Regions from separate parts of the Aequoribacter sp. genome, predicted to be linked through region 3. Evidence: predicted binding sites of a transcription regulator. Region 3 holds the regulator's gene; each other region holds the start of a gene.
What was found. The regulator LexA, encoded in region 3, represses DNA repair genes until DNA is damaged. The targets are predictions, from matches to a motif close to ACTGTNTNTANANACAGT.

Region 1 (7,960 bases), on a different contig from region 3:
CTCAGAGCATGTCATGCCATTAACTAGGCCTGTTAACCCGCCCCAAGGGACCATGGTTTGGTGAGCGTCGTAACACATTGCCATTGCGTCGGCCAAGGCTTCGGTACTGCTGGGGCGTATAATAGCCCGAGCGGGGCACGAGCCCTGTCCCCAAGCGTAATTTGGGCGCGCTTTGACGTCGTCGTCTAACAGGATGCCCTTAGGGCCGAGCAGTTGGGAAAGTTGTTCTAGATTGACACTCATGCTGGGTTTGCTTCTGTTCTGGTTTATACTGCCTAGATCAGAACATATGGCTCACAGCTTGGCAAGACTATGCCAGCCTCGGGTTTAAGAACATAACGCAATGGCCGAACTGGATCAAAAAGAACTCCGTGTGTTAATACTGCGAGACGGTAAGCCCGGGCATGAAACTAAGCCCGATGGCTTCGTACGTTATTTGCGTCAGCAGGCTGACATTCAGGTAACAGAGGCGAATGTTCGTCTTCCTCTTGCCGCTTTGATGCGCCCACTATTGACGCTCGTTATTAATTATTTGCCGACCTTACTGTGGCGCCGCGCGGTGTTGTCTTTGTATGGCTTGTCGCTGGATGATTTTAGGCCCGATCTCGTCTTGGCTGCGGGCGGGAAATCGTCGTTTGCTCTGGCGGCCTGTCAGGCGACAGAAAACATCACTGGGGTTCTTTTGGGCTCGGCTCGCCGACTCAGGCCCGACCGACTAGGATGGGTGTTTGCTGCCGATGCGGATGAGTCTTGGGGTCGCTGTGTACAAGTTCCTCTGCCGCCTTCGGCTCATGGTGCGGTCAGTCGGGTTGTTAAAGGCGAGGTGAGGACGCGCTTGGGTTTGGCGGAACACCAAAAAGTGCTGGCGGTCCTAATCGGTGGTGACGGCGCGGGTTGCGAGTACACCTTAGCCGATTGGCAGCATCTCGCGCAGTTAATTCGGGGCTTTGCCGAAGATGAGTCTCACGCGGTGTTACTATCGACGTCACGACGCACAGGGTTAGAGACTGAGAAGAGCCTACAAAAGCTCATCCCCCCTCATTGTTTGCGGCAAGCGGTGTGGTTCAATCATCGCGAAGAGCGCTGTATGGCGGATTATTTGGCGGCGTCCGATGCGGTCCTAGTTAGTGTTGATTCGGTTTCTATGATGGCAGAAGTGTGCTCGGCCGGTTTTACCCCATGGATATTCTGCCCTCAGCGTGCCGAATTGCCGTCGCGCGTTGCGTCACTGATTTCCCGTCTTGAGTCTAAGGGGATGATCAAGTGGCTTGCCGGTGACGAAGTCAGCATAAATGGGAATGAATGCGCCGACTCTGAGCTCGATCGTTTTTGGCACGGGCAGATCCGTGCCGTGCTGGTGGACCTTAAGGTTCTTTGATCCAGGCTGTTGGTTGGCTTTTACCTTCAAAATCGTAGCCCAATAGCTCGATTTCTCTGGCGAACAACTGGGCGACAAATTCTCGGTCGGCTTCATCGTAGGCGCTAGAGAAATGCGCTTTGTCTTTGCGAATGCCCGTTTTTACTTGCGGTAGTTCGGGCGGGTTTTCGATTCCAATGTGCTCGAGTACCTTTTGTAGATCTTGACTGAGCGTCTCATAACAACCCACAAAGTCCACTGCGACCTCATCGCCAAAGCAATAGAGCTGGTGGTCGAGCGGCAATTTTTTGATACGTAACCACTCGCTGAAAGGCGTCTTCTCCGCTTTGCCACGCATTTTCCACCAGTAGAATGACACGACCTTGTCCCAAGGATTGCGGTCGAAACAAAATTTGTAATACGAGTTCCAAATTTCGTCGCCGCACAGTTGTTTAATGCGAGCGCCGCCCATGTGTTGGTAGTAGTGTTTGTTTAAAAACACGCTGTCCTTGTGAATGAGTTTGCGCATGCGCTCGTATTTGGCGTAAAGCTTGTCGAGGGGGGAACTGCCAATCCAATTGCGAGGCTCATGATCCTGCGCTGGCGGGTCCATAGTCGACACAATGTCATTAGGGGCGCACAGTTGGGACAGCATGGTTTCGACCGAGCTCCCAGCAGTTTTATGGGTTTTGATAAAAATAAAACGGTATTTATGGCTAATGATCATGGTGCGTCCTAGAGTTGGCCTCGGCGCCATCGATTAAAGCGGTAGGCCGCTACTTTTAGAGCGATGTTGCCGCCTTGACGGATCTTGTTCCACAGACCCTTGCGATCAGGATAACGGCTGGGACTGTGGTCAGGTTGGATGCCCTCTAATTCGTCTATCCAGGTCGTATCGGCTTCGTAGCCACATTCTATGAGCAGCGCGCTGATATCACCGTGGCGCTGTATTTGGCTCACAATGCGGGGCAGATTGTCCCGCCATCGTCCGATGCTATCAGTATTTATCGAACGCAATCCATGCATAGCGCGCTCAGATTGCGCCGACAGCTTGGCATGCTGGTGATACTTCGAAAACGGATGCGTACAGGTCAACCATGGAATTTGTTTCTGCAACATACTTTGAACGGCGTCTGGATCTCTGACGAGATCTTCGTAGCGCACGGTAATGCAGCGCTCGTGTGCTTGCATTCGTTGCGCAAAGCCATGCTGCTCTCGCCACAGACGCAAGTTTGAGTAGTATTTGTCTCCTGCAATGCGGTGTTTGCTCACCACGACATCGCGCGGGTCGCGCAGGCAATAAATCACCCAGAAATCGGGAACACTGGCCAACACTCGTGGCATAAATTGAGTGTCCTTTGGGCGTTTCGTCAGCAGAGTTTGGCCGTCGCTGGCTTGGGTTCGATTGAAGCGTGTCTCGTGGCCGTACAGTTTGTCAAAATGACAACAGGCACTCATCATCTCGTACAGTAAGGTTGTGCCACTGCGCGGCGAGCATCCGACAATGTGAATTTGTTTATACACGGCTGTTTCTGCAGTTAAGGTTGCGCAAGAATAGCATGGCCTTGCCAAGATATTCGAGTTTAGGATCGTTTCTACACACGTGACAGAAGCCACGTCGCTGCAGTTTCTGCCTCGTTTAATCGGGGTAGCGGATCGGTCGCAAGCCTCAGGGTACAAGCCTGAGTTACTGAGCTTACTTTGCCCTCGGCGATCATCGCCTGCATGCTACGGTTGATTCTATTTTTAGCTTTTGGTGGCAATTCGATTAAGCCGACATCGGCGCCACAGCTGAGAGCTTCGTAAACCATTGATACACTGTCGGGAGTAACCCACACGCTGTTTGCTTCGCGCATGTGTTCTACTAGCCAGCCCTTGGGGCAGGTGTCATGGCGTTGAATTGTGACGCTTGGACGCGCGGTGTATATGTCTGAAAGTTGTCGCTCAGGGCTGCGACGTGAATCGGCAACGATCCACTTCAGCTCGGGTTGTGAGTCCACAATGGCGCAAACTTGGCGGGTGACCTGCGCGCTGGGCCACTCAAAGTGCTTGGACTGACCACCCAAAAGCACTAATCCTTTATTGCTGGGTTCGTGATTTTGTTGGCCTAGGGGGTTTATGGCACCTTCAGTGAGGTGGACCCTGGCGGCAACTGCAGTTTTAAGCGCATCATGCTTTGGCATAATAATTGAGTCAAACCCGGTAAGAGGCCACGATGGCCGCATGACCACCGCTGTATGAGCTCGCAATTGCTTGCCGAGAAACAGCGCAAGCCAATGGGTGCTGTGGCCTGCGGCAACAATGACATCTGCGGTTTTGAGTGATCTGAAGGTGTCGCCTCGTGCGACTAGCTTTTCTGGGAGTGAAAGGGTTGTCACATCTAGCCAGGAGCTCGTGTGAGTCGGCCTCTTAGCGGCAATAGCCTCACTCAGTCCGCGCAGCTGATTCAAGTGCCCGGGTTTGCCATCATGTAAATACAGCCAATGTTTCGTAAAGTTAGTCATCAAACTGAGAGCGGTGTAGATGAGCATACAAGCCGTTTTTGGCTAGGAGCTCCAGATGAGTTCCTTGCTCGACCACTGCCCCTTGGTCCATAACGATGATCAGGTCGGCTCGTTCGACGGTCACCAAACGATGCGCGATCACGAGGGTTGTACGATTTTTAGTGATGGTAGGCATAGCGGCGTTGATCGCACGTTCCGATTCATTGTCGAGGGCCGATGTGGCTTCATCGAGAATGAGTAGCGGCGCATTTTTGAGAAAGGCTCGCGCGAGAGCAATTCGCTGTTTTTGCCCTCCAGACAGTGAGGCGCCACCTTCGCCGACTTGAGTATCTAAGCCTTCCGGCAGGGATTGAATAAATTCCCAAGCATGCGCACTTTTAGCGGCGGAGATGATGTCTTGTTCGCATGCGTTTGCGAGCTCGCCATAGGCGATGTTGGCGCGTATCGTGTCTTCAAATAGCACTGTGTCTTGGGTCACAATTGCAACGTGGCGGCGAATAGACTGCTGGGTGAGCTCGGAGGCGTCGTTATCGTCAAACCAAACCGAGTTGCCGGGGGCTTGTATAAAGCCTGCGATAATATCGATGAGTGTGGTTTTGCCCGCGCCGCTTCGACCCACGAGAGCGATCAATTGCCCCGGTGCAGCATCGAAGCTGACACCATTCAGCGCTTGGCGGTCGGAGGTCGGGTACTGATACGATAATTTGTTCAGGCGTAAGCCACCGGTAAAACTCGTCAAGGGACGCCCCGACTCATCGTGCTCCAAGGATTGGTCTAGAATCTCGAAAATGCTTTCTGCCGCGGCAATGCCCCTCTGAATCGACGCATTAACGTTGGTCAGTTGCCGCAAGGGTTTGGCGACTAAACTGGCGGCGGTGATGTAGGCTAAAAATTCTCCAGCAGTGAGGTCTCCAAACAGCGTCGGATCTAAGCCAAACCAAAACAGCAAGGCGATAGCGCTGAAGGTTAGGATCTGAATAATCGGTGTGCTTATCTCGTTCACGCGGGCGAGTTTTAATTCGTTCTTAAGGCTGGCACGGCAGCGTTCTTCAAAGCGCTTGTTTTCGTAGGCTTCACCTCCGAAAGCCCGGACAATAGCTTGCCCGCGTATTGCTTCTGAGGCGACATGAGTTACGCCGCCCATCGATTGCTGTATACGCTTGCTGTACCGTTTGAACCGGCTGCTCGCAATCCGAATAATCAGTCCGATGAGCGGTGCCGCAAGAAAAAACAAGAGCGACAGCTTCCAATCCAAGTACAGCAAGTAAGCCAGCAAGGCCATTACGGTCAGCCCTTCGCGTATCAATGTTTTGATTGCGTTGGAGGATGCCGCTGCGACTTGCTCGACATTAAATGTAAGCGTCGATATGAGCTGCCCCGAGTTGTTGCGACCAAAAAACCCCGAGGGCAAAGCCGTTAAGTGCTCGAATACATCGCGGCGAATACGATTTACGACGTTGCGTGCGACAAAGCTAATGTAATAGCCACCCAAATAACTTCCAATACCCCTTACTGAAACGACCGAGATGATCGCAATGGGTAGAAACAAGCGTATACCTTCTCGGGTGGCCAATCCCAGCTGTTGTTCCCAGCCGCTTAACTCATTGGTTGAAGCCTCGGGCTCAAAGGCGCTGGGTACGTATTGCATTAAGCTCGCAAATGCAGACTGCGTGAGCGCGTAAAGAATAAAGCCGCTAATCGCCAGAATAAGGGCGGGCCAAAAGTGCTTTACATAGCTCAACAGGCGCTTGTAGGTTTGCCAGCCAGTGTTGTTGGCCGCGGGGTCGCGCATTGACCTAACCTTTGGAGAAATTATCGTGGTCGTATTGTATGCCATGCGAGCCGCTTTGGCACCCCATCGGTTTCGTGGGCACTGTGGACGAGTCATGCGTTGATGCGATGATTACTGGTCGCCGCTGATGTTGAAAAAGAAATTTAGAACACTGAGGATATGTACAGTACTATCTAGGCGTGGTAAGGTTCGTTTAATTCATTATTCAAGGATGTATGGCTATGGATCCAAATAAGCAAAAAGCATTAGAGGCGGCATTAGCACAAATCGAGCGTCAGTTTGGTAAAGGCACCGTAATGCGCATGGGTGACAGCGAGCGTGTCGCAATCCCATCAATTTCTACCGGTTCGCTTGGATTGGATATTGCCTTGGGTATTGGTGGCTTGCCTAAGGGGCGTATTTGCGAAATTTATGGACCTGAGTCCTCCGGTAAAACGACACTTACGCTACAAGTGATCGCAGAGGCTCAAAAGTTGGGTGGTACCGCGGCGTTTATTGATGCTGAACACGCCTTAGATCCCATTTATGCCGAGCGTCTGGGCGTTAACGTGGATGACTTGATCTTGTCTCAGCCCGACACTGGGGAGCAAGCGCTAGAAGTCACCGAAATGCTGGTGCGCTCTGGTGCTGTCGATGTGTTAGTTGTGGACTCAGTGGCTGCGCTAACCCCCAAAGCCGAAATTGAGGGTGACATGGGTGATTCCCACGTTGGTTTGCAGGCGCGTCTATTAAGCCAGGCAATGCGTAAGTTAACGGGTTCGATTAAACAAACCAATTGTTTGGTGATTTTTATTAACCAAATCCGCATGAAGATTGGCGTGATGTTCGGTAGCCCAGAAACCACCACTGGGGGTAACGCACTTAAGTTCTACTCATCGGTTCGTCTCGACATCCGCCGTATTGGCGCGGTGAAAGAGGGCGACGAAATTGTGGGTAACGAAACCCGAGTTAAGGTGGTCAAGAACAAGGTGTCTCCACCCTTTAAACAGGCCGAGTTTCAGATCATGTACGGATCGGGTATTTACCACAACGGTGAGTTGATCGACTGGGGTGTCAAGCTCGGTCTGATCGATAAATCGGGCGCTTGGTACGCCTATAAAGGTGACAAAATTGGGCAAGGCAAAGCCAACGCGGCGAAGTTTTTAAGCGAGAATAAAGACATTGCTGACGAAATCGAATCGGCTATTCGTGCCCAAACGCTAACGGCTTCAAAGCCTGTCGAAGTACCTGTGGAAGAGGCTCAGGAAGCTGGTGAGTAATATCGTTTAACCATGCAAGAAGGGTCTATAACTAAGCTGTCGGCTCGCGCTGTCTTAATGGACTATTTAGCACGGCGCGAGCACAGCCAGCACGAGTTGCGCACCAAGGCTCTGAGACGCCTAGGTGCGCAAGCCGAAGTCGACATTGAAGAAGCGCTAGTGGATTTGGCAGACGAAGGTCTGCAATCTGACGAGCGATTTATCGAGGGTTTGTGTCGGCATCGTATCAACAAGGGATATGGTCCCAACACTTTGCAGCAGTTGGCTCGTGAAAAAGGCATTACGAAAGAAGGGCTCAGTGATGCACTGGAGGCCTTGGCACCCGATTGGTTTGACTGTGCTCAAGAAACGCTCAACAAGAAGTTCGCAAAGCCGATTGATGCCTCACTTGATTACGCGGGCAGACGTAAAGAGCTACAAAAACGCATGCGGTTTTTGAGCTACAGAGGCTACCCGACCAGCGTCATATCGGCCGTCGTTGCAGCCGATGACGGCTACGATGACTAAGTGGCATTAAGCTTACTGGAAATTCAAACCCCGCTCTTTGCGTGGATCGCGCTTAAACATCCACCAATCTTTGAAGTAGTTTTGGTGCAGTTTCCAAGGCGACTCAGAAGCCTGTTTGGGTAGTTCGTGTTCGTGGCGCTTGATGTAGCCTGAATTCAGGTCGAGGAAGCCTTCGGTATTGTCTTTATTTGCGGGCTCTTGGGGTATGAAATATTTAAACCCTTGTGCGTCCATGTAGGTCACTAAACGATTAAAGTAGCGATGCGTGAGATCACATTTGAGCGTCCAGCTGGCATTGGTGTACCCCATGGCGTACGTCATATTGGGTACGCCGGATAACATGCAGCCCTTGTAGACAAAGCGGTTCGGGGCGTCTAGCGCGATGCCATCGACACTGATTTCAATGCCACCCAGGAACAGCAACTCTAAGCCGGTAGCCGACACGATGACGTCTGCCTCTAAATGCGCACCCGAACTTAGGGCAATGCCTGACTCATCAAAGTGAGCGATAGTATCGGTAACGATATCGGCTTTACCTGCC
Region 2 (7,555 bases), on a different contig from region 3:
ACCGACGATCCCAGCAATGGTATCTGCACGGTATTTTTGAATAACAGGACCGTGGCACGCTACGCACGCGACGTCCTGTCGCGTTACGTTCCGCGCGAAACAGGCTGCAGCCGCTGGGCTATTTTTGTGTTCTTAAAAAATTAAGTGGTACCTAATCCTAACTTTTCGAGTTATTGAATCTAGGCACCCACACGTAGCCCGACTCGACATCACCAAAAACGTAGGCGGCCTGGCCCGTTTGGTACAAGGCGGCAATGTACAAACACACTAGGGAGTCTAATAGATCTTCGTTAGTTTTTACCGCGGCACCACGCAAGTTGCTTATATAGTCGGTTTGTAAACATTCTAAGAGTGGGTCTTCTATTACCAAAGACACATCGGCTGTTTGCAATGACAGAATGGCCTGAGCTAACTGGACTTGCCCTTGCTTGCGTTCGGCTACCGAGCCGCGCTTGTACAGCAAACGCTCACGCCAGCCAAAAAGTTCGACCATAGAGGGGTGTGGATAACACTCGAGCATAAAGTGTTTTTTGCCCAAATGCTCAAATCCGTGCAGGCGAAGCATTTCGGCCGCACGAACACTGGCTGCATTTGGGTACAAGGTTAAGTTAGACGGGTGACAACCCGCGTTTGCGCCCCGAAAGACCTGGTTCAGTTGCGCTTCACACCCTCGTTGCCCTTCTTGATTGTTGATGATTAAAGGCGCGTCGATTGCAATGCCTTCGATCGCGGACGAAACAATATCCGCAACCCATGCCTCAACCGACTGAGTCGCAACACGGCAGAACAGCACATTGAGCTCGGTGCCGACCAATTCGCCAACAGCCAGCGCCGAGTTGTTATTCTCGGGACGCCACGCCATGTCAAAACCCGCAATGCGCATGTCTTAACCGGCCTATTGGCGCCGAAAACCTTGACGAGGGAAGTGTACGTGAACCAAGCCGGCTTTTTTGCTTTGACGTGCGATCACATACTCCAACTCGTCTTCACGCACCAACTGACCAGACACAGGCAGCAAACCGTAGTCGTCTGGTACAATACTGACCATCTGCTTACCCGAACCGTGGTCTAGGGGCGCCGCCTCTCGCGCAATATACAGGCTATCGGCCGCGGTAATATCTCTGACCTGAGTTGACCCAAGCGCTGCCATCTTCGCCATCCACGCTTGAATATTCGGGTAGCCCTCGATACCTGGGTACTCGCCCACCGCATACAAAAACCAAAGACCATGATAAGCGGTAAAATCAGCCAGTGTTGGCGCATCGCCAAACACAAAAGATTGGGTTAAACGCGCCTCCATATCGTTAAGATGAGCTTGAACCATGGCTTTTGCTTGCTCACCTTTGGGCGTGGGTTTAGCACCTTTCATTAGCTTCATGCGATCCCAGGCAAAACGCAGCAAACGAATCAAACCGAATTCTTGCTTCATTTTTTGCTTTAATGCACCGCCAAAAGCTAGACCTACCAAAGCGAAAAACAGATCGCCATCTACTCGCGCGATAAACTCCGCCTGCTCTGTGCTTTGCTTTGAAGGTGCCAGCTCGGGCTTTTTACAGTCTGCGGCAATTCGCTCAGCAATAGCGCGCGTATCGCAGTAAATATCAGCCCCCCACTGCGCCACAGGAATACGACGATAACCACCGGTTAGCTGGTCAAGATCTTTGCGAGGCAACATAGGTGAGGTTTCTACCGAATCGTAAGGACACTCGCAATACGCAAGCATTCGACGGATCTTCTCTGCGTAAGGCGATAAGGGGTAGTGATGCAAAATTGGTTTCGTCATAAAACACCCAAGTTTTGTTGTTGTTTTGGATTAACGCTCACGCGAATACAAGGATCGAGCCAGCGGGGCAAGCCTTGGAACTGTCTTGCCACTCAGCGGCAATAAATAACTTAATCACTATACGCTACTCGCGTAGCGATCAGACCACGATTGACAAGCAAATAATACTGTATAAATATACAGCAACCAAGCCCTGTTAATCAATGTCTATGCCTTACTGCGAACTGGTTTGCACCAGTAACTACAGTTTTTTGCGCGGTGCGTCTCACCCTGACGAGCTAGTCGCTCGCGCCGCCGAATTAGGTTATGGCGCTATCGCTATTACCGATGAATGTTCGCTCGCGGGCGTAGTAAAGGCTCACGTACAAGCCGAGATCTCTGACATTAAACTCATTATTGGCAGTGAATTTCTCACTGCAGAAGGGGTTCGCCTAGTCGCCCTAGCGCCCAATCGAAACGCTTATAGCGAACTCTCAGGCTTGATTAGTCGGGCACGTCGAAGAGCCGATAAAGGTCAATACGAGGTGCATTTAACCGATCTTATTTTTCATTTAAAGCACTGCTTGCTGATTTGGTTACCCGAGCAGCTAAATCGCTCGCAAGTCGCCTTTGGTCATACCCTAAGTAAGCGCTTTAAAACGCGCCTGTGGTTGGGGTTTAAACATTTGTTAGCGGGCGAGACCCGGCAACAGTTTCAAGCCTTTGAAGCCTTAAGCCAAGAACTGAATATCCCCATGGTAGCCTGTGGCGATGTACGCATGCATTCCCCCAAACGCAAAGCCTTGCACGACGCGCTAACGGCCTTGCATCACCGCACTCAGATTGATCGCTTGGGAACCTTGCGTTTAGGCAACAGTCAGCAGCATTTACGCCCTTTAGAACTCATTAAAGCCTTATACCCAGAGGAACTCATACAGCAAAGCCAAACGATTGCTGATCAATGCCAGTTTTCGTTACGGGAACTGCGCTATGAGTATCCGCAAGAAATTGTGCCTACCGATCAAACCGCCAGTGAGTATTTACGCCAAGAAGTGGAACAAGGCTGTCGTCAACGATGGTCCAATGGCACCCCCGATGCCATTCAAGAACGTATCGAGAAAGAGCTCGAACTGATTGCTCAGCTGCGCTACGAACACTATTTTTTAACCGTCTACGATATCGTCAATTTCGCAAAATCGCGCCGCATTTTGTGCCAAGGCCGAGGTTCTGCCGCCAATTCAGTGGTGTGCTACTGCCTAGGTATTACCGAAGTGTCGCCCGAACATATCGATTTGCTATTTGAACGCTTCATTTCGCAAGAGCGTGACGAACCCCCTGACATTGACGTCGATTTTGAGCACGAGCGGCGCGAAGAGGTCATTCAGTACATCTATTCAAAATACTCACGTCGTCGAGCGGCTCTTGCAGCCACTGTCATTACCTACCGAACCCGAAGTGCTATTCGCGATATAGGTCGCGCCATGGGGTTCGATGCCAGTTTCATTGAGCAGCTCAGCCAATCGATCGCCTGGTGGGACCGACGAGCCGAGCTGCAACAGCGTTTTAACGAGCAAGGCATTAAGCATAGCGAACAGCAGGCGGTCCATTTTCAGCACTTGGTTAACCAGATTCTCGGGTTTCCGAGGCATTTGTCGCAGCACGTGGGCGGTTTTGTGATTAGCGCAGGACCCATATCGCAGCTCGTGCCGGTCGAGAATGCCAGCATGCCTGACCGCACGGTGATTCAGTGGGACAAGGACGATATCGAGGCCTTAGGCCTGCTTAAAGTCGATGTCCTAGCACTGGGAATGTTATCCGCCATCCGCAAATCCTTAGATCTAATCGCGAATTATCAACCAACCATCGCGCATTTACGTGAAATCCCTAAAGAAGATGCCAGCACCTATCGCATGCTGCAAACGGGCGATAGCTTAGGGGTATTCCAAATCGAATCGCGCGCCCAAATGGCGATGTTGCCGCGTTTAAAGCCTGCCTGCTTTTACGATCTAGTGATCGAAATTGCCATTGTCCGCCCCGGTCCGATCCAAGGCGAAATGGTGCACCCCTACCTACGTCGGCGGGAAGGTTTAGAGCCCGTGACCTTTCCAAACGACGCCATTAAAGGGGTGTTGCAACGGACCCTAGGAGTCCCCATCTTTCAAGAACAGGTCATTCGGCTAGCCATGGTCGCAGCGGGCTTTAGCGGCGGTGAAGCCGATCAACTCCGCCGCGCTATCACCAATTGGGGCAAGAACAGCAAATTACTCACCTTCGAGCACAAATTAATTCAGGGCATGCTGGCCAATGGCTACGACGAAGCTTTTGCCAATCGCTTATTCGACCAGATTAAGGGGTTTGGCGGCTACGGTTTTCCAGAGTCGCACTCGGCTAGCTTTGCACTGCTGGCCTACGCGTCAGCTTGGCTTAAACGGCATCACCCCGGCGCTTTTTATGTGGGCATACTCAACAGCCAGCCCATGGGTTTTTATAGCCCTTCACAACTGATACAAGATGCCCAGCGCCACGGTATTCATATCGAGCCTCTCGACATTAATCAAAGCCTTTGGGACCACCAACTGGTTGCCACAGATTATCGGCAGCAACCCAGCACAATTCGTTTAGGCCTGCGCTTAGTCAAGGGCTTAAGCAAAGCGACTGCTACGCGTATTGTCGAAGCTAGGCGACAGTACGGGCCCTTCAAAGCATTGAATGAATTACGCCAGCGCGCCGCTATACCCGCCAATGAACTGCAAGCACTCAGCGCCGCCGATGCTTTATCGACTATCAGTGGTCACCGCCATCAGACCCAGTGGCAGGTCTTAGGGTTGCCCGAACATCGGCCCTTGCTGGCCAGTTTGGATAACACCGAAAATTACCAAAGTCCTACCATCGAACCCCCGAGTGTGGCTGAAAACGTACTGGCCGATTACCAAAGCACCGGGCTCACACTGCGCGACCATCCTTTATCGTTATTACGCACAGAATGGCCCTTTAAACGGTGTTCGACCCACCGCGAACTGCTTTCGGCCTCGTCTCAACGTTTTGTTCGTATCGCGGGTTTGGTCACCTGCAAACAGCGACCGGGAACGGCTTCGGGTGTTATTTTTTTGACCTTAGAAGACGAAACGGGCAACCACAATGTCGTGGTCTGGCCCAAGCTACAGGAACGTTGCCGCCAGGCATTAATGAATGCACGGTTACTGGTCGTTAAGGGTACGCTCGAGCGTAAAGACAATGTCAGTCATATTATTGCCGGCGATTTAGAAGACTACACCCATGTTCTGGCATCGTTATCGATTAAAGCCAGAGCTTATCGATAACCCGCATCAATAACGCATTGCATCGCCCGAGCCGCTAAAGGCTTCGCCCATTCTGGCATATCACTAACGGGTAATACGGTAAATTGATGTGCTTTCACCACAAATAGGCATTTAGGCATCGGGCGTGTCATCGTGTCACATTGAAACGAGTTGTCGAACACCGCGAGCTCACTGAGCCGCGGAATTAAACTGAGCATATTATGAATAGAGCTTACCCAACGCTCTTTAATCTTAGCTTCTGGTATGAAATGTCCACCCCGACGCACCCTTTGCGCCACTCTTTCGACATGCAGTTCAAGTGATTCTAGACCGCAGTAAAAGATGCGCACGTCGCACCCTTTATCGATCGCACGGTGCAATAACTTGCAGATCGAATTACCACCCAGGGTCGTTTCAATGGCGTAATCGTGATTGTGTTGTACCGCTAACTCAAGCTGCTTGTAGCCTATACGCCACGCTTCTGCATTCGCTGTTTCTTGAGAGAATTCCGGATGGCGTCTGAGTAGATTTCGTGCCACTTCATCCGGATTAAAGTAGTCGCCACGCTTTGCGCGCAAATATGCGCCAACGAGCGAACTTTTACCCGCACCATTAACACCGGCAATGACCGTAATCACAAAGGTGTATCGCCCCCTGGATTGTACGAATGCCCTAGCTCATCGCCAGTCGCTCCAAACAATTGATCCGCGGCTTCACGCGACGACTGGCTAGTGATTCGTTCATATAAGCGGTCGTATTCACTACTGACACTACCAATTTCGTGCTGTTTTAGGCGCACCACCAACTGTTGATAAAGAGCTTTCATTTTCAGTATTTCCTCGTACTGAGAAACGCTTAAGACAACCGCTAAATCTTGCCTGCGCAAACTTAAGCCAATGGGTTCTTGCGTTTGGCTTAGTGCTTTAAGCGAAGACTCAATACTGCGGCCAAAGGCTTTGCCACCCATACGTTTAAGATCCGGCATCTCAGGTAGTAAGGCCAAGCTTTCAAGCTGGCTCTCTAACTCATGCGAACGGGCTGTGTACAAACCCGACTCTTTGACTCCTAGCGTTTCTGAACTCATTACGACCTCCTTGCAGTATAGTGCCACTTTAATTTAAAAGTGCCACTTTGAGCAAATTTGATGGAAAATAGTAAATTCGGTAAGCCTTAAGCAGTTTGGTACCATAAAGCGTTTTTCAATCAACTTGGCAACTTATGCACCCCATCATTAAAGTCAGCCTTCGCTTAGTCGCGCTATTTATCGGCTTACTGCTACTGACGCGCCTAATGGGCTGGTTTGATTTAAGCGATATCAAGCGCTGGTTTGAACTGCTACAACATCAGCCAGTAGAGTCTTTAATCGCCTTGGTCATTGCTTTGCTTTTGGCCGACTTGCTGTTTTCTATTCCCACGGTCTGGGTCGCCCTGTTTGCAGGTTATTTTTTAGGATTTCAAGTTGGTTTCGGTGCAGTATTTTTGGGGTTAATCACCGCCGCATTCTGCGCCTACGAAGCAAGTCGAGGCATGGGTTTGCAGCTATTTTCACGTCTTGGGTTATCCGCGGGCGAGCAAGCCAAAGTGCAAGATGATTTTTTAAGCTACGGCTCGCTCATGTTGCTACTCAGTCGCTCTGCACCCATGCTGCCAGAAATCACTTACTGTCTGGCCGGTGCAGCCAAAATGCCTAGACTCAAGTTCACGCTATTTTTCTGCTTGGGTCACATTCCCTATGCGCTACTTACAACCTACGCAGGCTCTCGTAGCAACCTAGAGGCTCCGTATCCCGCCCTCGCCGCCTTACTCTTACTTTACGTAGGCCTTTGGGGCGCAGCCTTTGTCTTAAAGCGCAAACATCAAACAGTACATTCAGATCTCACGTAAACCGCCATAAACTAAAGCGCTAACGGTTCCAAATTGGCGCCCCACTCATCAGGGATTTGTTTTGGCAGTAATAGGGTCTAAACTGAAGAGAACATTTTTAGGAGACCAAAATGCGTTTACTGACCACCTTTTTATTGTTATGCATTAGCTCGCTGACACTTTCGGCGCCACTGCAAAAAGCCACCCAAGTCCTCGGCGGTTATCCCGCACAAAATTTATTGGATACCGGTACCGACATCTTGGGCAACGCAATCGACTACCCCTCAGAAAACTGCAGCCCACGCATTCATTCCGACATTATTACCATGGCACCTGGCCAAACGGGCGCAAAACACACCCACGTCACACCGCTTTACGCGCAAATATTATCGGGCACCATAAAAGTAGACTACGAGGGCTATGGTATTAACACCTACACAGCCGGCGACACCTTCATGGAAGCCATGCATGTCGTGCACCACGGCTACAATGACAGCGACGAACCCGCCTCTCTTCTGGCCGTATATATGGACTGCAAAAAATAATATATAGCATATATTAAAAATAATTAAGGGCTGATACACTCCGATCAAAGTGATGAGGAGGTGACATGCACACCATCGATTTAAGC
Region 3 (7,960 bases):
AGCTCAAAACAGGGCGCTTTGGCAAATATTTCGGCTGCAGCAGTGACAGCTGCAAGAACACGCGCAAACTACTGCGCAGTGGCGAAGTGGCACCGCCTAAGATTGATCCAGTGCCAATGCCCGAGCTCCAATGTGCCAAAGTGGACGATCACTACGTGCTTCGAGACGGTGCTGCCGGCCTGTTTTTAGCCGCTTCTCAGTTCCCTAAAAACCGCGAGACGCGGGCGCCACTCGTGAGTGAGCTAAAGCCCCATCGCGAAGAAATAGCCGCTAAATATCATTATCTGCTGGACGGGCCGCAGCATGACGATGAGGGCAACCCAGCGCAAATACGGTATAGCCGAAAAACCAAAGAGCAGTACTTGATGACGGAAGTCAATGGCAAGGCGACAGGTTGGCGTGCCCATTTCGAAGGGGGCCGCTGGGTCGAGAGTTCGGGTAAAAAATAAACTCATGAGTAGCTGCAGAGCTTTAGTAAACCACAGCCTGTATTGCGCGAGGGTGCTGTTGGAGGCGTGGCAGCGCGACCGCGAGGCGCAGCATTTGGGTGCAAGCGTCTTGCAGGATGCGTATCAGCCCGCACTTAAATACCATCTTGGTCGCGCTTACGGTTATCTCCTGCTTGAAGGTGCGGGTCATGCCGATGCGCCGAAAGACACGCCCGTTTCGATCGCTGAGCTTCCAGAGCCCGCGAAAGGTAAGGTTCTACCTCAGACCGTCCAGGCAATGGCGCGCGAGGAATCGGGCATTTTGCAGCCCCTGTATGCCAATTTAGGAGCTCAAAACGCGGGCGGTGTGCGCAGTAGCCTGAACTTGGCCGCTCAGTCACAGGGCCCTGATCATCGTGATTGGCATGGGGTGTATACTTTTTTGCAAAGCTCTGCCAGTGCCATTCGTGATGTCCTCGATGAATGCTAGCTGGGTTTGAGTTTGGCGCCCGGGGCTCCCCCCTGTTACACTATCCGCGCAACTAAATCGAGGATCTGTTTTGCCATCGTCTTTTCTGGAAATTGCTGAACTTGCCAACGGCGACATTGTATTACAACGTGCCGATGAATCGGGTAAGTCAGAGCCCCTTGTTACTATTACCTTCTCTGACGAGAGCGCGGCCTACATGAATGACCAAACGCTTGAGGTCGCTAAGGTGATGATCCAAGCGGGTATTCAAGCTGTCGCGGCTATATCGGAACAAGTCGAGGCAGAAGAAGCTGCAGCCTCTGCCCCCCGAGTGATTCATTAGCGTCGAAGCACCCCAACACTCAAGCCTTCGATCGCAAAGGCTTGATCGCGCAGGTCAACAACAATGGGCTCATAGGCTGGGTTTTCGGCAATCAGCCTCACGGTGTGTCCGCCCGCCGGTTTATCTAGGCGTTTTACTGTTACTTCGTCTTCAATGCGGGCAACAACAATTTGCCCGTTGCGCACATCGCTGGTGCGTTTGACCGCCAAAAAATCACCGTCGAGAATACCTACGTTGATCATAGAATCGCCGCGAACTTTCAGGAAATAGTCTGCTGGCGGATAGAAAAAATCGGGTGGAATGCTGATGTGCTCCTCGATATGCTCTTCGGCCAGAATCGGGCTGCCTGCCGCAACGCGCCCAATGACCGGTAGCCCAAAGGTCGCCTCTGGAAGCTTAATGCCACGCGATGCGCCTGGGATCATCTCGATTGCGCCTTTACGCGCCAGGGCCTTGAGGTGGTCTTCGGCGGCGTTGGCTGATTTAAAGCCCAAGGAGCGCGCAATGTCGGCGCGCGTGGGAGGCATGCCAGTGCTTTGCATGTGGCCTTTAATAAAATCGAGGACTTGCTGCTGGCGCTGGGTGAGCTTGATCATAACGACCCCTGTGTATTTTTCCAGTAACTGGTATTATATACAGCTGTGGGCGCGACGCAACTCATTGTATACACTAGGCGCTGAATTAGGGTGAGGATCAGATTTTGAGCTATCTAGATACATTGCAGTCATGGACCGCGCAGCACGGGTGGGCGGAGGCGGCGCTGTTCGCAACATTGGCCTTGTTTGGGTATCTGATTCTGAACGTGGTCTTGGGGCGACTAGCTGCGACTTCGCAAGCGACCCGCTTGGGTTGGGATGACGTTATCGTTAATGCGATCAGTCCACCAGTGCGTGTTGCCTACCTTGCACTCGTGGTGTTTTTTGCGTGGCAATGGGTGCCCAAACAGTGGTTGCCTTTTGCGCAAGAGTGGCTTGCCTGGTCGCCGCAGTTGGCCTTGATTTTGATTATTGCGTGGGCTTTGCACCGCTTAATTGTGGGTGTAGAGGCAGAATATGTCCGAGTAAAAGCAGAGGCTTTAGATTCAACCTCGGTGGCAACCATCCATGCGATTGCCAAGCTGACTCGTGTAACTCTTTGGATTTTAGTCGCGTTGACCGCACTGCAAGCGCTTGGCGTTAGTGTGTCTGGTTTACTTGCGTTTGGTGGTATTGGCGGTATCGCCGTCGGTTTTGCAGCAAAAGATCTGCTGGCGAACTTCTTTGGGGGTATGAGTATTTACCTTGATCGGCCGTTCGCGCCGGGTGATTGGATTCGCTCCCCAGATCGCGAGATTGAGGGTACGGTAGAGGATATTGGTTGGCGTCTAACGCGCATTCGAACCTTCGATCAGCGACCCTTGTACATTCCCAACTCGGTTTTCAGTCAAATAGCGGTTGAAAACCCATCGAGGATGTTCAATCGCCGCATTTACGAGACGATCGGTGTTCGTTACCAAGATTCCAGCGTTGTGCGTGATATTGTGAATCAGGTGCGTACGATGTTGCAAAGTCATCCCGATATCGACACTAACAAGACCCTGATCGTAAATTTCAATCACTTTGGCGCTTCGTCCTTGGATTTCTTTATCTATACGTTCACGAAAACCGTGAACTGGGTGGAATACCACGGTGTCAAAGAAGATGTGTTGTTAAAAGTGCTGGATATCGTTCACGCGGCAGGCGCCGATGTGGCCTTCCCGACACAAACCCTACACGTCGACTCTATCGCGGGTCTTGAGCCACTTGTTCGGCCAGAACCCAGCGCTTGAAATCTGCGAGGTTCTCGTCCTCGATCCGAGTGATGCTGATAATCAAAGCCATTGCCGGGTGGTCAATGTAATGGATTTCCCCGCTTCGCATGCGGCGAGTTTGCTGTAAAGCAATCGCGTGGCGAAAAGGGTAGGGGGTTTCGTTGTCGGCTAGGCTATTGGGTAAGTTGGAATCCGGACGGTTGCGCTCTACATAGCGGAATTGCTGGCCTATGCCCGCTTCTAACAGCCAGTCAGGCCTACCCATTGGGGTAATTTCTTGTAGCTCGCTATCCGTGGCTGCGATTCGTTGGCCGCCGACCGGTAAGCCGCGATGTTGAATGGGATTTGCCGGTTGAGGCGGTTCGGGCATTTGCCATTCGGGTAAGTAGTGTCCGTCCGTATTCAGCCACAGATTGGTTTTGATGTGCAGGTAGCGCGATACATAGACGGTGATATCGCCCTGTAGTTCGGGCCAAGCTTGACCTTGCGAGGCGGAGTCTATGCGAACGGGTAGCGTTTTGGTCTCGTCTTGCAGTTGCTCGGCCCAGCGTAAATAGTGACGAACCTCATAGTCGTCGCTGTTTTCCAATCGTTGTTTAGCGCGCGCCAATTCTGGGTTGAGCGTTCGAGTATCCTCGCCTAGCCAGACATGTGTAACTGCCAGGGGTGTCGTTGTATCGACCGGCGCCTCGCTACTGACCATAGCGTCAAGGCGATTTGGGTTGTCTCTGGGTATAACGAACATTCGTTCACTCGAAAACGAGCTGTATCCCAAGCGGTAATCTAAGCGATTAGTTTCACTCTGCAGTGCTGGGTCGTATAAATCGCTTGGGCGGTACTGAAACAGTGATTCATCTATCCCAGGCCATGGCGAATTGGTCGGCGACGACCAGTCGATTTCAAAGGTCCCTGCTGGTGTCTGGGTCGTTTCGACTTGGTAAATGGCCTGTAATTCTTTGCTGACGTCTTCTGAGGGTTGCAGGCGCCAGCGCTCGGCGGCCACCAAGTTGGGTTTGAGCGGCCACTCTTCGCCGTTCAAGGCGTTGGGGTTGTTCGAGGTCAGAACCAGAATCTCAATTTGGAACCAGGTTTTTTCGGGCTCAGCATCGTCTTGTGCGCTGACCCCCAAGGCGCTTATGGCAAAGCCTAACGCGGCCCAGAAGGGCAGCAAGGCACGTAAAATCGCAGCCCTTTTAGAGGGCTGGTGAGGCAGCGTTATGCCTAGGCTGCGGCTCGCGTTTGGGTCAGCTGTTTGCATAGCGTAATAATAAAGTCTGCGCGGTCTCTTGGCGATGTTAATTCGCACTGGAACTTCAATTTATTGGCGCCCGCGAGCTGATAGCGTTTAGGGTCTTTTTGCACCATCGTCACAAGATTTAGTGGGTCCACTTTGGTGTTGTCCATAAACTGCAAGCTGCCGCTGGTTTCCCCAACATCAACGCTGCTAATACCCGCTTGCTCGGCTTCGATCCGAACCTCGGCGCTGATAAAGAGTGTTTTGACCGGCTCGGGGAGTAATCCGAAGCGGTCGATCATTTCAACTTGCAAATCACGTAATTGTTGCTGTGTTTGAGCAGCTCCTACACGCCGGTAAAGAACAAGGCGTGTGTTGATATCGGGCAGATAGTCTTCGGGTATGAGCGCCGAACTCTGGAGATTGACTTCGGACCCTTGTTCAAGCGGGGTGTCAACGTTCGGGAGTTCGCCGCGTTTGAGTGCAGCGACGGCGCGCTCTAGCATTTTTAGATACAGAGAGAAGCCCACACTGTGTATTTGTCCGGACTGATCGTCGCCCAGCAATTCGCCGGCGCCACGAATTTCGAGATCTTGCGTTGCCAGTAAATAGCCTGCGCCCAAATCGCCAGCAGCCTCGATGGCTTCAAGGCGTTTTTCGGCGTCTTTGGTCAAGCCTGAGCGAGGCGGGCACAATAGGTAAGCATAGGCTTGGTGATGCGATCGCCCGACGCGGCCACGCAGCTGGTGTAACTGCGCCAAGCCCAATCGATCGGCGCGATCCATAATGATCGTGTTGGCGTTGGGGACGTCGATGCCGGTCTCGATAATGGTCGTGCACACCAGAATATGAAAGCGCTGGTGATAAAAGTCCGACATGACGCGCTCAAGTTCCGTTTCGTGCTGCTGGCCATGTGCAACAGCAACCTTCAGGTCGGGTACCATGGCTTGCAGTTTACGGGCCGTTTCTTCGATCGTTTTGACTTCGTTATGCAGGTAATATACCTGCCCGCCACGCAAGGTTTCACGCAGGATGGCCTCTTTGATCATGCTCGTGTTGTGCTCGCGCACGAAGGTTTTAATCGATAAGCGTTTGGCGGGGGGCGTGGCGATTACCGATAAGTCACGCATGCCACCTAGAGCCATGTTTAGCGTTCTTGGGATAGGAGTGGCGGTCAGAGTCAGAATGTCGACCTCTGTTCGAAGTGCTTTTAATGTCTCTTTTTGCTTCACGCCGAATCGGTGCTCTTCGTCAATAATCAGCAGTCCGAGGTCTGCGAACTTCACGTCGGGCGACAGCAATTTATGAGTGCCTACCAAAATGTCGATTTTGCCGGACGCTAGGTCCGCCATAATGGCTTTGTTTTGACTGGCGCTATTGAAGCGTGAAACCACCGCGACTTTGACATCCCAACCGGCAAAACGGTCGCAAAACGAATGGTAGTGCTGTTGAGCAAGCAGGGTCGTCGGCACCAGCACGGCAACTTGCTTGTTGTTGTGGCTCGCGATAAACGCGGCTCGCATTGCTACCTCGGTTTTGCCGAAGCCCACGTCGCCGCAGACCAGCCGGTCCATGACTTTTTGGGCGCACATGTCATTTCGAACCGCCTCAATGGCGAGGGCTTGGTCTGGTGTTTCTTCAAAGGGGAAGCCAGAGCAGAAGCGTTCGTAGTCTAAGGGGTCAAGTTCGTGCGCGAACCCTTTGCGGGCCTCGCGTCTCGCGTATACTTCAAGCAATTGAGCTGCGACGTCAGAGGCGCGCTCACTGGCTTTTTTACGGGCTTTTTCCCACTGATCGGAACCTAGCCTATGAAGGGGTGCTGAGTCACCGTCGGCACCTGCGTAGCGCGAGATTAGGTGTAGCGAGGCAACCGGAACATAGAGTTTAGCGCCCTCGGCATAAATCAAGGTAATGAATTCGTTGGTCTCGCCGGCTACCGATAGCGTTTGCAGACCTTCGTAGCGCCCGACGCCATGTTCCAAGTGCACTACGGGTGTGCCTTCATGGAGTTCGTTAATATGCCGAAAGGCCTCGTCGGTGCTGTGCTGCGTATCGCTGCGACGTCGGCGTTGCGCCACCTTTTGCCCATACAGCTGGGCTTCGGCGACTAAGCAGGGCGCATTGGGGCCAAAATACATGCCTCGATCGATAGGGGCTGTGGCAATACCCAGTGTGACCGGGTTTGCCTCAAAACTCTGCCAGTCTTCAAAGTAGTCTGCTTGGAGTCCAATTCGCTGCAGTGCATCGATGAGCGCTTCTCGTCTGCCTGCCGTTTCTGCGACCAGTAAGGTGCCGGCGCAATGTGTCTCAATCCAGCGCTTTAAAGGTTCTACGGGTGAGGTGCTGGCCTCGGAGATGAAGCTAGGCAAAGGTTTGGAGTCGGTATTGAAGTGCACCGGTGCGTCGGGGTTGCGTCTAAGTTCGAGGGTCGCGAAGCGCTTAATCTGACCGTAGAATTCATCCGCCGGTAGAATAATCCTTTGCGGCGGCAGTAACGGTCGACGCGGGTCGATGCCGTACTCTTCGTGGCGCTCCACAACATCTTGCCAGAATCGTTGACTCGACTGGTGATGGTCCCCGACGGTAACCAGTGCTGTGCCCTCGGGCAAGAAGTCAAATAAGCTGGCAGTTTGTTTGAAAAACAGTGGTAAAAAATACTCGGTGCCACCCGGCACCCGCCCAGCGAGTACCTCTTTATAAATAGGACACGCGTCGTGGTCGACGTCGAAGGCTTCGTACCAGTTCATCATAAACTGGTTTAGCGCACCTTTGGTCAGAGGGAACTCGCGCGCGGGCAGTAAGTCGATACGCTCTATGGCTTCGATGGTGCGCTGTGTTTCTGGGTCAAAGGTTCGGATGGTGTCGACGTCGGCATCAAAGGTGTCGATGCGATAAGGCACGGAACTGCCCATTGGGAATACGTCTAAAATGGAACCTCGCAAGGCGAACTCGCCGTGTTCATAGACTGTGTCGACTGCTACGTAGCCCGCGTTGAGCAGCTGTTGCCTGAAGGCAACGGCATCAAACTCATCCCCAAGGCCAAGCTGTAACGCATTGCTGGCAATGTAGTCGATGGGCGGAAGTCGGTGCATAGCAGTGGATACCGGCACGATCAGAATACCGCGGGCCATTTTGGGTAGGCGATACAAGGTGCGCAGGCGCTCCGATACGATATCTTGGTGCGGCGAGAAGTGGTCGTAGGGCAGTATTTCCCAGTCGGGAAAACTCAGCAACTCGGTTTCCTGGGTTAAAAAGAAGGGGAGTTCGCGTTCCAGTGCAATCGCATTACTGGTGTCGGATACAAAAACCACAATGCGTTCATGGTGGGAGGCAAGCTCTGCCACGCAGCGCGCTTCGGCGCTGCCATAAAATGGCCCAACAGCCGTGCGAGTACTGGCTTTGTCGGGCCAGGGCGAAGACGAAATTAAGTGTTTAAACATAGCGTGCCGAGTGTTGTAAGCGGTTTATCTGGGGGTCAGATTCGAGGTGGGTAGTGTAACGATCAATTGGTCTAATGCCCAGTCTTGGGTCTCAGCCCTTGCGCCTTTGCGGCGCTTACGCGGATAATACACAAATAACAAAACAATATTGAACATCTTATCCAAGACAGACTGACAGCTAATACAGGACTACACATGGCAGAGAGTAGAAAACGCAAACGCCCCGACGATTACTTTGGTGATTGGAAACAGCGCGA
Region 4 (7,960 bases), on a different contig from region 3:
AAGGTGATATCACCATGTACCCATTGTTTGGCCTGTTTAGATTGCGTGTTCACCGGAGGGTTAAGCAACCAAAGTGGACGTGGGGCGCGAACCTCAGTTTGGGGCGATGTGGCGGTAGGCAGCTCGCAAGTGAACTGATGCGCATATTCGGGTATATGTTCATCACGGCGTCGTATATGTTGTACGGCTTGGTGTCCAAGACGCGTACGTAAGCGGTCACTTAGTGCCTGTTTGGGCGCACCTTTCGTGCTGCCGAATAGGTCGATGGCATCGGCTTCTAGAGGTAAGAGTTCACGGCACTCTAGCATCAGACTGTCGATCGGTTCTTTCAGCTGCAGGCTTTCTAGGCGTATAGCCATAAGGCCAAGCCAAGGGGTGATGTGGCTGTGTGCTTGACTGCTGCGCAAGGTGAACTGTTCGCGATAGCGGTGAATACCTCCTAGGTGCCAAGTCAGTGAAGCCGTACGGTGTTGGGTGTGACGCAGAAAGGCGCTTAAGCCGTTCAATAAGTACTCGATGCCTGGCCACAGTTCTTGAGTGTCGTTTAGGTCATACCCAAAACGAAAGCGGTCTAAGAAGTACTTAGGCGGTTGGTAATCCGGCACATAGGCTTCGCGTTCAAGGCAGAGATGTTCGAGGTGTTCGACAAAGTGTTTAGAGCACCGTTTGCGCAGTTCGGCGCGGGGCTGATTCCATGCGTCGGACAGTGTGACCAAACCGCTTTTTCTTAAAGCATCAACATCTTTAGGGTATAAGTTGCTTAAAGCGCGTAGTGATAAATGGCCAAGTTTATCTTTGTCTGAGGCTTCCAGCAGCGCGTTATCTGAGTCTAAGAAACTTGCCAGCCACGAGCCTATGGGTGAGTGCCCAATCCCTAAGTGGTAATGGTACGAGTAGTGTTTTAAATCGCATTGTAGGGTGTGTAGGAGGGCGTTTACACCTTTGAAGAGTTTCAGGCTTGGGCCAATGCGTAATAGAAGGTTCGACCCAAAATCAGAATAGCTGGTCGAGGTGTAGCGGTAGCCCCAGGCGATGAGATTGTTAAGTGCCTTGTGTTCTTGAGCGGGATCTCGGTCGAGCCAGCTGACTTGATTATTATTTGCCAGTTGCAGGGCGTGGCCAAGATTTTGGCCGGTGCGAATGCCTAACGTGCGAGCCTCCTGGTTTACACAAATAATGATTTGCTTATCTACAATGGCAGCGGCGGTGGTAGGAGCACCGATGCTATCGAGTTCCCATTGAGGAAAACGTACGCACAACCACATGTTGTAAATGTATTAACCGGTGGCGGCGTTTTCGAGCAGGTATCCAATGACGATTTTTATTAGGAAGCCAAAAATGCCCATAGCAAGTGCTATGTATAAAATCATCGTGCCGAATTTCCCTGCATCGCTGCGTTTGGCGAGGTCCCAAACGATAAAAATCATGAATAAAATCAGTGCGCCAACGCCGAGGGTTACACCGTACTCTGTTAGCCACTGATCATTCATGTATTACTCGTTAGGGATAAGCCACAGTCTGAATTGTCGCCTGCTGAGTCGTGCTGACAGGTAGTTCCCACAGCTGTGGCTGATTGGGTAAATCGTCACTTGCGGGTAAGTTTACCTGAATTTGCTGTTTGCCGCCGCGCTGTTTAATGATTTCGAATTCTCGATAGGCGCTGACTTTTAGACGTAAACAGGCTGGTGCGTGTTCATCGGCGGCACTGAGGGGGCGGAACAACACAATCAGATTGTCGTGCTCGGTCGCTGCCAGCTGCAGCTTGCGGAGTTCAGCGTAGCTGTAACGGTGATGTCCCAGCCAAGCAAATACCGTAGCGCAGGTATTGTGAGTAATCGCTTGCTCGATGCTCCACAGGATATCTTCTTTCGAGTCGGTATGTACTAATAAGACCTGCTCGGTAGGAATATCGCGCGCTTCCAGCAAGGGTGCGTACGGTGCGCAAGGCGGGTTGATAAAGGCCTGCCATTGCCCACGGCTTGAAAGTCTGTGCATAATGGGTAAGAACACACCCATGGCGCCAAGGCCATGACCATCGCTTAGTAGTTCGATGGTATTGCCTAAGGGCCAGCCGCCGCCGGTAAGTACGGCGTCGAGCGGGGCATAGCCAGTGCTTTGGCAGCGACGGTAAGTGCTGACATTAAGTTCGCCGACGTTAAAGCCGCCGATCCAAGTGTCGTCGCGTTGAATGGCTTGTTCGAGTAATGCGTTCATGGGTATGTGCCTCTTACTAGGGGCGGGCACTAAGCAGCCGCCCAACTAAACTACTGTATGCATTTACAGTAGTTTAGTTTTTGGCCGAACGCAAGAAAATTATTGGGTGTAATTTTTACATGTCGCCTTTGGCGACATGTGCTATTTCTCCAAACGCATATTCACGGCGCCTAAGTAATCGGATTTACCCAAAGGCACGCCGTTGTGGCGCAAAATATTGTATGCCGTGGTCACATGAAAGTAGGTGTGAGGAATGACCCACTGCTGCATGTGCTCTAATGCTGTCTCAAAGTGCGCAGTGCCAATGGGTAGGTTGCAGGTCACGGGTTCGAGCATTTTGCTTTGGTATGCCTCAGGATCAATTTTATCCAAATCGCTCAATAGGGTCTCGAGCAGCGCATCGGCGCCGGCAAAGGTATTGAACTGCACATCCGTCGGCGAGGGTGTTACACCGGCAATACATAAGGCACCCTGGTGTGCGCTTAATAGCTGCACTGCAAATATCTGGGTGCGCAGGTCAAACATGTCTTCAAACAGTTTTTTCTGTAGCAGTGTCTCTTCTTCAATGCCATTTTCTTGCGCGTGTTTGGCGCCAATGTGCAGCACCTTGCGTAGGTTTTTAATGGCTTTTTTCATGGGTTTGATGGTGGCATCGTAAAACGAAAGGGTCATGATCAATGTCTCTTAGGGGTGGGTTTTTAGGTTAACGGCTATTTGCTCGAAGATACGCCATGGATCATCGTGCTTGGCGCCTTTAAAGGCTTGGTCAGCATCGGCTAGCTGCGAGGTGGCTCGTTCTAAACGTTTGGCCGACAGCCTCTTCACCGCGCTGCCGACAAGGTGCTGACGGTTCTTCCAGACCCCAAAGCGCTGCATGGCTTGAGCGGGGTTGGTTCCCTCGTTCGTGGCGGTTTTTAAATCGACTAACAGCAAAATCTCTTTGCGGAAAACCCAGTGCACCGCCGCCGCGTCAGTGCCTTCATCCCGCACGCCGCGCAGCATGCGAATACAATGCTCGGCATCGCCACTTAATAAACTGTCCGCTAGATCGTAGACATTAAAACGGGCGCTGTCGGCGACGGCTTCTTGTACGGTTGTTACATCGATGGCACTGTTGTTGCCGGCGTAGAGTTTCAGTTTTTCGATGTCTTGTGCCGCTGCCAGTAAATTGCCTTCCACTCGTTCACTGAGTAATTTTAAGGCATCGGACTCAATGCTAAGCCCCGCTTGGCGCAAACGCTGGTCAATCCAGTTGGGCAGTTGGGCTGGCTCTACCGGCCAAATGCGCAATAGGCCACCCACGCTATCGATTTGCTTCACCCACTTACTGTTGAGCGTTGCTTTGTCGAGCTTGTCGGTGGTAATCAAGAGGATGTCGGTGCCGGGTTCGCATCTTTCGCAATATTCTACTAGTGCTGCGCTGCCGTCTTTTCCGGCTTTTTGTTTGCCAAGACGCACTTCAATTAAGCGCTGGCTTGCAAATAGCGATAAGGCATTCGAGTCGGCACTAAAGTCATCCCAGTTGAACGAGCCGCTATCAGCGTGATGAACGATGCGTTCTTCACAGCCCTGTTTGCGCGCGGCTTGGCGAATGGCATCACAGCATTCTTGAATTTGCAGAGGTTCTTCGCCGCTGACCAAATAAACGGGCAACAGCGATGAGCTTAAGTGTTGCGCCAGTTTATTAGGGTAGATTTGCATCAGGACTTCAGGGCTTGAACTCTGAGTGCTACTCGGCGCGCTAGGCGCGAAGCCAGTTCTTGATACAGCGCTTGTTCGGTTTCATCGCGCTCGGCGCGGCTGGCCAGCGGTGCTTCAGGGTCGTAATCTAGGCGCTGTGATGCTTCGATAATCCGGTCAAATTCGTCGCTTGCAGCAAGTTCATCGACTGCCGACTCGGGGTCGTTCTTGAAGATCAGCTGATAACGCACGCGTCCACTGACATCGTAGTCGGCGATGCGCAGTGATTCGCCGACGGTTAGCGTATTTTGGCTAAATTCAACAGGTTTAATGATGAGCGTAAGGTCAGCCTGTTCGGCTTGGACCAGCCCTTCGCGCTTAAGTGCAACCTGCAGGGCACTGGCGAAGTCGCTGTAGGCACTGAGCCCCACCACTCGAATAGGTAGGCTTGTATGGGCTTCGACAGCTAGGGTATCACTGCCACGCAACTGAAAGCCGCAGGCGCTTAACAAGGTAAGGATTAGTGCTAGAGTAATTCGCCTCATGTTTAATTTGCCACTATGTTCACCAGCCGGCCCGGCACGACAATGATTTTACGCACCGTGGCATCCGCTATAAATCGCTGCACGTTGTCTTGAGCCAAGGCCAATTGTTCAATGCTTTCTTTGCTGGCGTCAATGCCCACAGCCATTTTGGCGCGGACCTTGCCGTTAACCTGCACGACGAGCTCAATTTCATCGCGCACCAACGCCGCTTGGTCGACCTCGGGCCACGCTTCGTTGGCGATGTCCGATTTGTAACCTAGCGCTTGCCACAGACTGTGGCAAACGTGTGGCACAATGGGCGCGAGCAGGCGCACTGCAACCGACAGCCCTTCACGCATAACGTTGCGTGAGGTGCTATCGCTTTGGTCCAAGCGCACCAGTTCGTTGCACAGCTCCATGACTGCCGCGATCGCGGTATTGAAGGTTTGGCGACGGCCGTAGTCGTCGGTCACTTTAGCAATGGTCTCGTGTAGCTTGCGACGCACGTCTTTGGCTGCCAGTGGTTTTTCGGGGGTATCTGCCGTGCCGTCGATGTGCTCAAAGGCCATGCGCCACAAGCGCTTTAAGAATCGGTGAGCGCCATCGACCCCGGCATCTGACCATTCAAGCGATTGCTCTGGTGGTGCGGCAAACATGCTAAACAGGCGCACGGTGTCGGCTCCATAGCTGTCTATTAGCGCTTGTGGATCAACCGTGTTGCCTTTAGATTTGCTCATCTTGGCGCCGTCTTTTAGCACCATGCCCTGCGTCAAGAGGCGTTTGAACGGCTCGTCAGAATTGACCAAGCCTTCGTCGCGTAACAGCTTGTGGAAAAAGCGGGCGTACAACAGGTGCAAAATCGCGTGCTCGATGCCACCCACGTATTGATCTACTGGCAACCAGTAATTGGCGTCGTCATCTAGCATTGCCTTGTCGTTAGTTGCGCTAGCGTAGCGAGCGTAATACCAAGAAGATTCCATAAAGGTATCAAAGGTATCCGTCTCGCGCTCGGCAGGACCCCCACAGCAAGGGCAAGTGGTCTCGTAAAATTCAGGCATTTTCTTGATCGGAGAGCCCACACCGTCAAATTCGACATTGGTAGGTAAGACGACCGGCAAGTCTTGCTCGGGCACGCTCACAGCACCGCACTTATCGCAATTAATGATGGGGATGGGAGCGCCCCAATAGCGCTGACGCGATATGCCCCAATCGCGCAGGCGGTATTGCACGGTTTTGTGCCCTTTACCTGCCGCTTCAAGTGCAGCCGCAATAGTCTCGAATGCTTCAGCCGAGCTTAAACCATTGTAGTCGCCGGAATTAACCAGCATCCCCTTGGCGGTGTAAGCGGCTGTTGATACATCGCATTCATCGCCGTTGTCGGGTTCGATGACCTGCTCAATCGGCAGTCCGTATTTTGTCGCAAACTCCCAGTCGCGCTGGTCGTGACCCGGTACCGCCATGACCGCACCCGAGCCGTAGCTCATCAATACAAAGTTTGCCGCCCATACGGGAACTTCACGGCCGGTAAGGGGGTGAATGGCGGTAAAACCTGTCGCCATGCCCAATTTTTCGGCTGTCGCTAAATCGGCTTCTGCCATTTTGGTGTTGGCGATCGAGCTTAAAAAGGCCTTCAGTTCTGGGTTCGATTCAGCGGCCTTTTGCGCTAGCGGGTGTTGCCCCGCAACGGCGACATAGGTCACGCCCATTAAGGTATCGGGACGCGTAGTGTAGACCGACAAAGGTCCTTGACCGTCTACTTCGAATTGCAGTTCAACGCCTTCGGAGCGACCAATCCAGTTGCGCTGCATGGTTTTGACCTGCTCGGGCCAACCGTCCAATTGGTCAATGTCGTTTAAGAGCTGCTCGGCGTAGTCGGTAATTTTGATAAACCATTGGTCAATATTGCGTCGCTCTACGGGGTTGTCGCAACGCCAACAGCAACCGTCGACTACCTGCTCGTTTGCCAAGACCGTGTTGTCAGTTTCGCACCAGTTTACTTCGGCTTGTTTTTTGTAGGCCAAACCTTTGTCGAACAACCGGGTAAAAAACCATTGCTCCCAGCGATAGTAGTCTGGCTCGCAGGTCGTGACTTCGCGTGTCCAGTCGTAGGCAAAGCCCAAGCGTTTAAGCTGATCACGCATGTAATTGATGTTGTCTGCAGTCCAAGCGGCGGGTGGTACATTGTTTTTAATGGCGGCATTTTCTGCGGGCAGACCAAAAGCATCCCAGCCCATGGGTTGTAGCACATTCTTACCTAGCATACGTTGAAAGCGTGCGATCACATCGGCAATGGTATAGTTGCGGACATGGCCCATGTGAAGTTTGCCACTGGGGTAAGGGAACATAGCCAAGCAGTAGAATTTTTCCCGTTTGGGGTCAGGCTTTGCGATAAAACTGGCTTGGGATTCCCAAAAGGCCTGTGCCTCTTGTTCAATGCTCGCGGCTTGGTATTGCACGTTGTCTCTCTTTTAGCTGTGGTGTGCTTTAGCTCTTGCTTCAGCGATCCGAATAAAACCGCAATCTTAGCAGTTATCAGGCCTTTGGAGTACTGCTAAGTCTATGGTTTTGCCTAGGTTTTTGCTGCCGCTTGTCGGTGGCGCCCGTATAAAAGAGCGATCAGCGCCAAAACAATAATGGGCGTACTACCGGTTTGCATGAAAGGCGTAGAACCCTGTCGGGACTCGACCGAGCCGCGTAACACGGCCGGTTCGAACTGTGGTGTCTGATTTACGATCTGCCCCTTTGGGTTCACAATGGCTGAAATGCCATTACTGGTACCGCGCACCAAGTAGCGCTGCGTTTCCAGCGCGCGCATTTGCGCCATTTGCATGTGTTGCAACGGACCTATCGAGTCGCCAAACCACGTATCGTTACTGATGGTTAATAGCCAGTCAGCTCGTCGCGCGCCGCGCGCTACGAGATCGGGGTAGACCACCTCGTAGCAAATTGATGGTGCAATAATTTGATTTTGCACCCACAGGGGTGCTTGCCGAGCATCGCCCGACGAGAAGTTCGACATGGGTAAATCAAAAAAGTCGATGAGTCCGCGCAGGATACTCTGTAGTGGGACATATTCACCAAAAGGCACTAAGCGTTGCTTGTGATACAAGCCTTCGCCACCCGCAAACACGGCAATACTGTTGTGATAGCTTTGTGTCGCGCGATTGGCAAAAGGTATACCGCTGATCAGGGCTTGCGATTGCTTGTTCATGCGCGCGAGTGTAGGTTTTAAGTCCTCTAAGGCATTGTGATAGTAGCGGGGAACCGCGGCCTCGGGCCATATGATGATATCGCCGGGCTTAGCGCGTTCACTGAGATGCCCCAGATTATCGAGAATCGAGGCGTAATAGCGACGATCCCATTTCATAGATTGGGGCGTGTTGGGCTGCACAATAGCGACGTAGGTGGTGCTTTGTTTGCTTTGAGTCCACTCACGATTATCTAGGATTTGACCGCCGCCAAAGGCCAGCAAACTGGCCCCCACAGCGGCAATACCATAACTGAGGCGCTTTTGTGTTAGGGCGAGCATCCACAAACAGCCC

Region 1: a site for LexA is predicted at 5,804-5,821, ahead of recA (recombinase RecA). Genes of this name have one in related genera too.
Region 2: a site for LexA is predicted at 1,950-1,967, ahead of ACTF5Z_RS02425 (error-prone DNA polymerase). Genes of this name have one in related genera too.
Region 4: a site for LexA is predicted at 2,267-2,284, ahead of imuA (translesion DNA synthesis-associated protein ImuA). Genes of this name have one in related genera too.

Annotation. Positions count from the first base shown of each region.
Region 1 is NZ_CBFHWH010000012.1:33,594-41,553, forward strand. Features, by position in the region: gene ACTF5Z_RS03745 (FAD-binding oxidoreductase) at 1-243, opposite strand, end outside; gene ACTF5Z_RS03750 (ELM1/GtrOC1 family putative glycosyltransferase) at 344-1,378, shown strand; gene ACTF5Z_RS03755 (sulfotransferase family 2 domain-containing protein) at 1,365-2,084, opposite strand; gene ACTF5Z_RS03760 (sulfotransferase family protein) at 2,093-2,881, opposite strand; gene ACTF5Z_RS03765 (ELM1/GtrOC1 family putative glycosyltransferase) at 2,953-3,888, opposite strand; gene msbA (lipid A export permease/ATP-binding protein MsbA) at 3,854-5,653, opposite strand; gene recA (recombinase RecA) at 5,875-6,912, shown strand; gene ACTF5Z_RS03780 (regulatory protein RecX) at 6,970-7,419, shown strand; gene ACTF5Z_RS03785 (flavin-containing monooxygenase) at 7,432-7,960, opposite strand, start outside.
Region 2 is NZ_CBFHWH010000007.1:37,518-45,072, forward strand. Features, by position in the region: gene ACTF5Z_RS02410 (Y-family DNA polymerase) at 1-44, shown strand, start outside; gene ACTF5Z_RS02415 (DUF429 domain-containing protein) at 158-883, opposite strand; gene ACTF5Z_RS02420 (glutathione S-transferase family protein) at 896-1,783, opposite strand; gene ACTF5Z_RS02425 (error-prone DNA polymerase) at 1,993-5,082, shown strand; gene ACTF5Z_RS02430 (AAA family ATPase) at 5,073-5,699, opposite strand; gene ACTF5Z_RS02435 (hypothetical protein) at 5,696-6,145, opposite strand; gene ACTF5Z_RS02440 (VTT domain-containing protein) at 6,280-6,945, shown strand; gene ACTF5Z_RS02445 (cupin domain-containing protein) at 7,056-7,469, shown strand; gene ACTF5Z_RS02450 (SDR family NAD(P)-dependent oxidoreductase) at 7,535-7,555, shown strand, end outside.
Region 3 is NZ_CBFHWH010000036.1:3,097-11,056, forward strand. Features, by position in the region: partial or broken gene ACTF5Z_RS07105 (topoisomerase DNA-binding C4 zinc finger domain-containing protein) at 1-449, shown strand, start outside; gene ACTF5Z_RS07110 (DUF6586 family protein) at 454-918, shown strand; gene ACTF5Z_RS07115 (hypothetical protein) at 989-1,240, shown strand; gene lexA (transcriptional repressor LexA) at 1,237-1,836, opposite strand; gene ACTF5Z_RS07125 (mechanosensitive ion channel family protein) at 1,941-3,047, shown strand; gene ACTF5Z_RS07130 (CsiV family protein) at 3,001-4,287, opposite strand; gene mfd (transcription-repair coupling factor) at 4,251-7,703, opposite strand; gene ACTF5Z_RS07140 (glyceraldehyde-3-phosphate dehydrogenase) at 7,899-7,960, shown strand, end outside.
Region 4 is NZ_CBFHWH010000007.1:29,451-37,410, reverse strand. Features, by position in the region: gene ACTF5Z_RS02410 (Y-family DNA polymerase) at 1-1,265, opposite strand, end outside; gene ACTF5Z_RS02405 (DUF2788 domain-containing protein) at 1,278-1,490, opposite strand; gene imuA (translesion DNA synthesis-associated protein ImuA) at 1,501-2,214, opposite strand; gene ACTF5Z_RS02395 (DUF1993 domain-containing protein) at 2,356-2,886, opposite strand; gene holA (DNA polymerase III subunit delta) at 2,899-3,915, opposite strand; gene ACTF5Z_RS02385 (LPS-assembly lipoprotein LptE) at 3,915-4,439, opposite strand; gene leuS (leucine--tRNA ligase) at 4,442-6,874, opposite strand; gene lnt (apolipoprotein N-acyltransferase) at 6,988-7,960, opposite strand, start outside.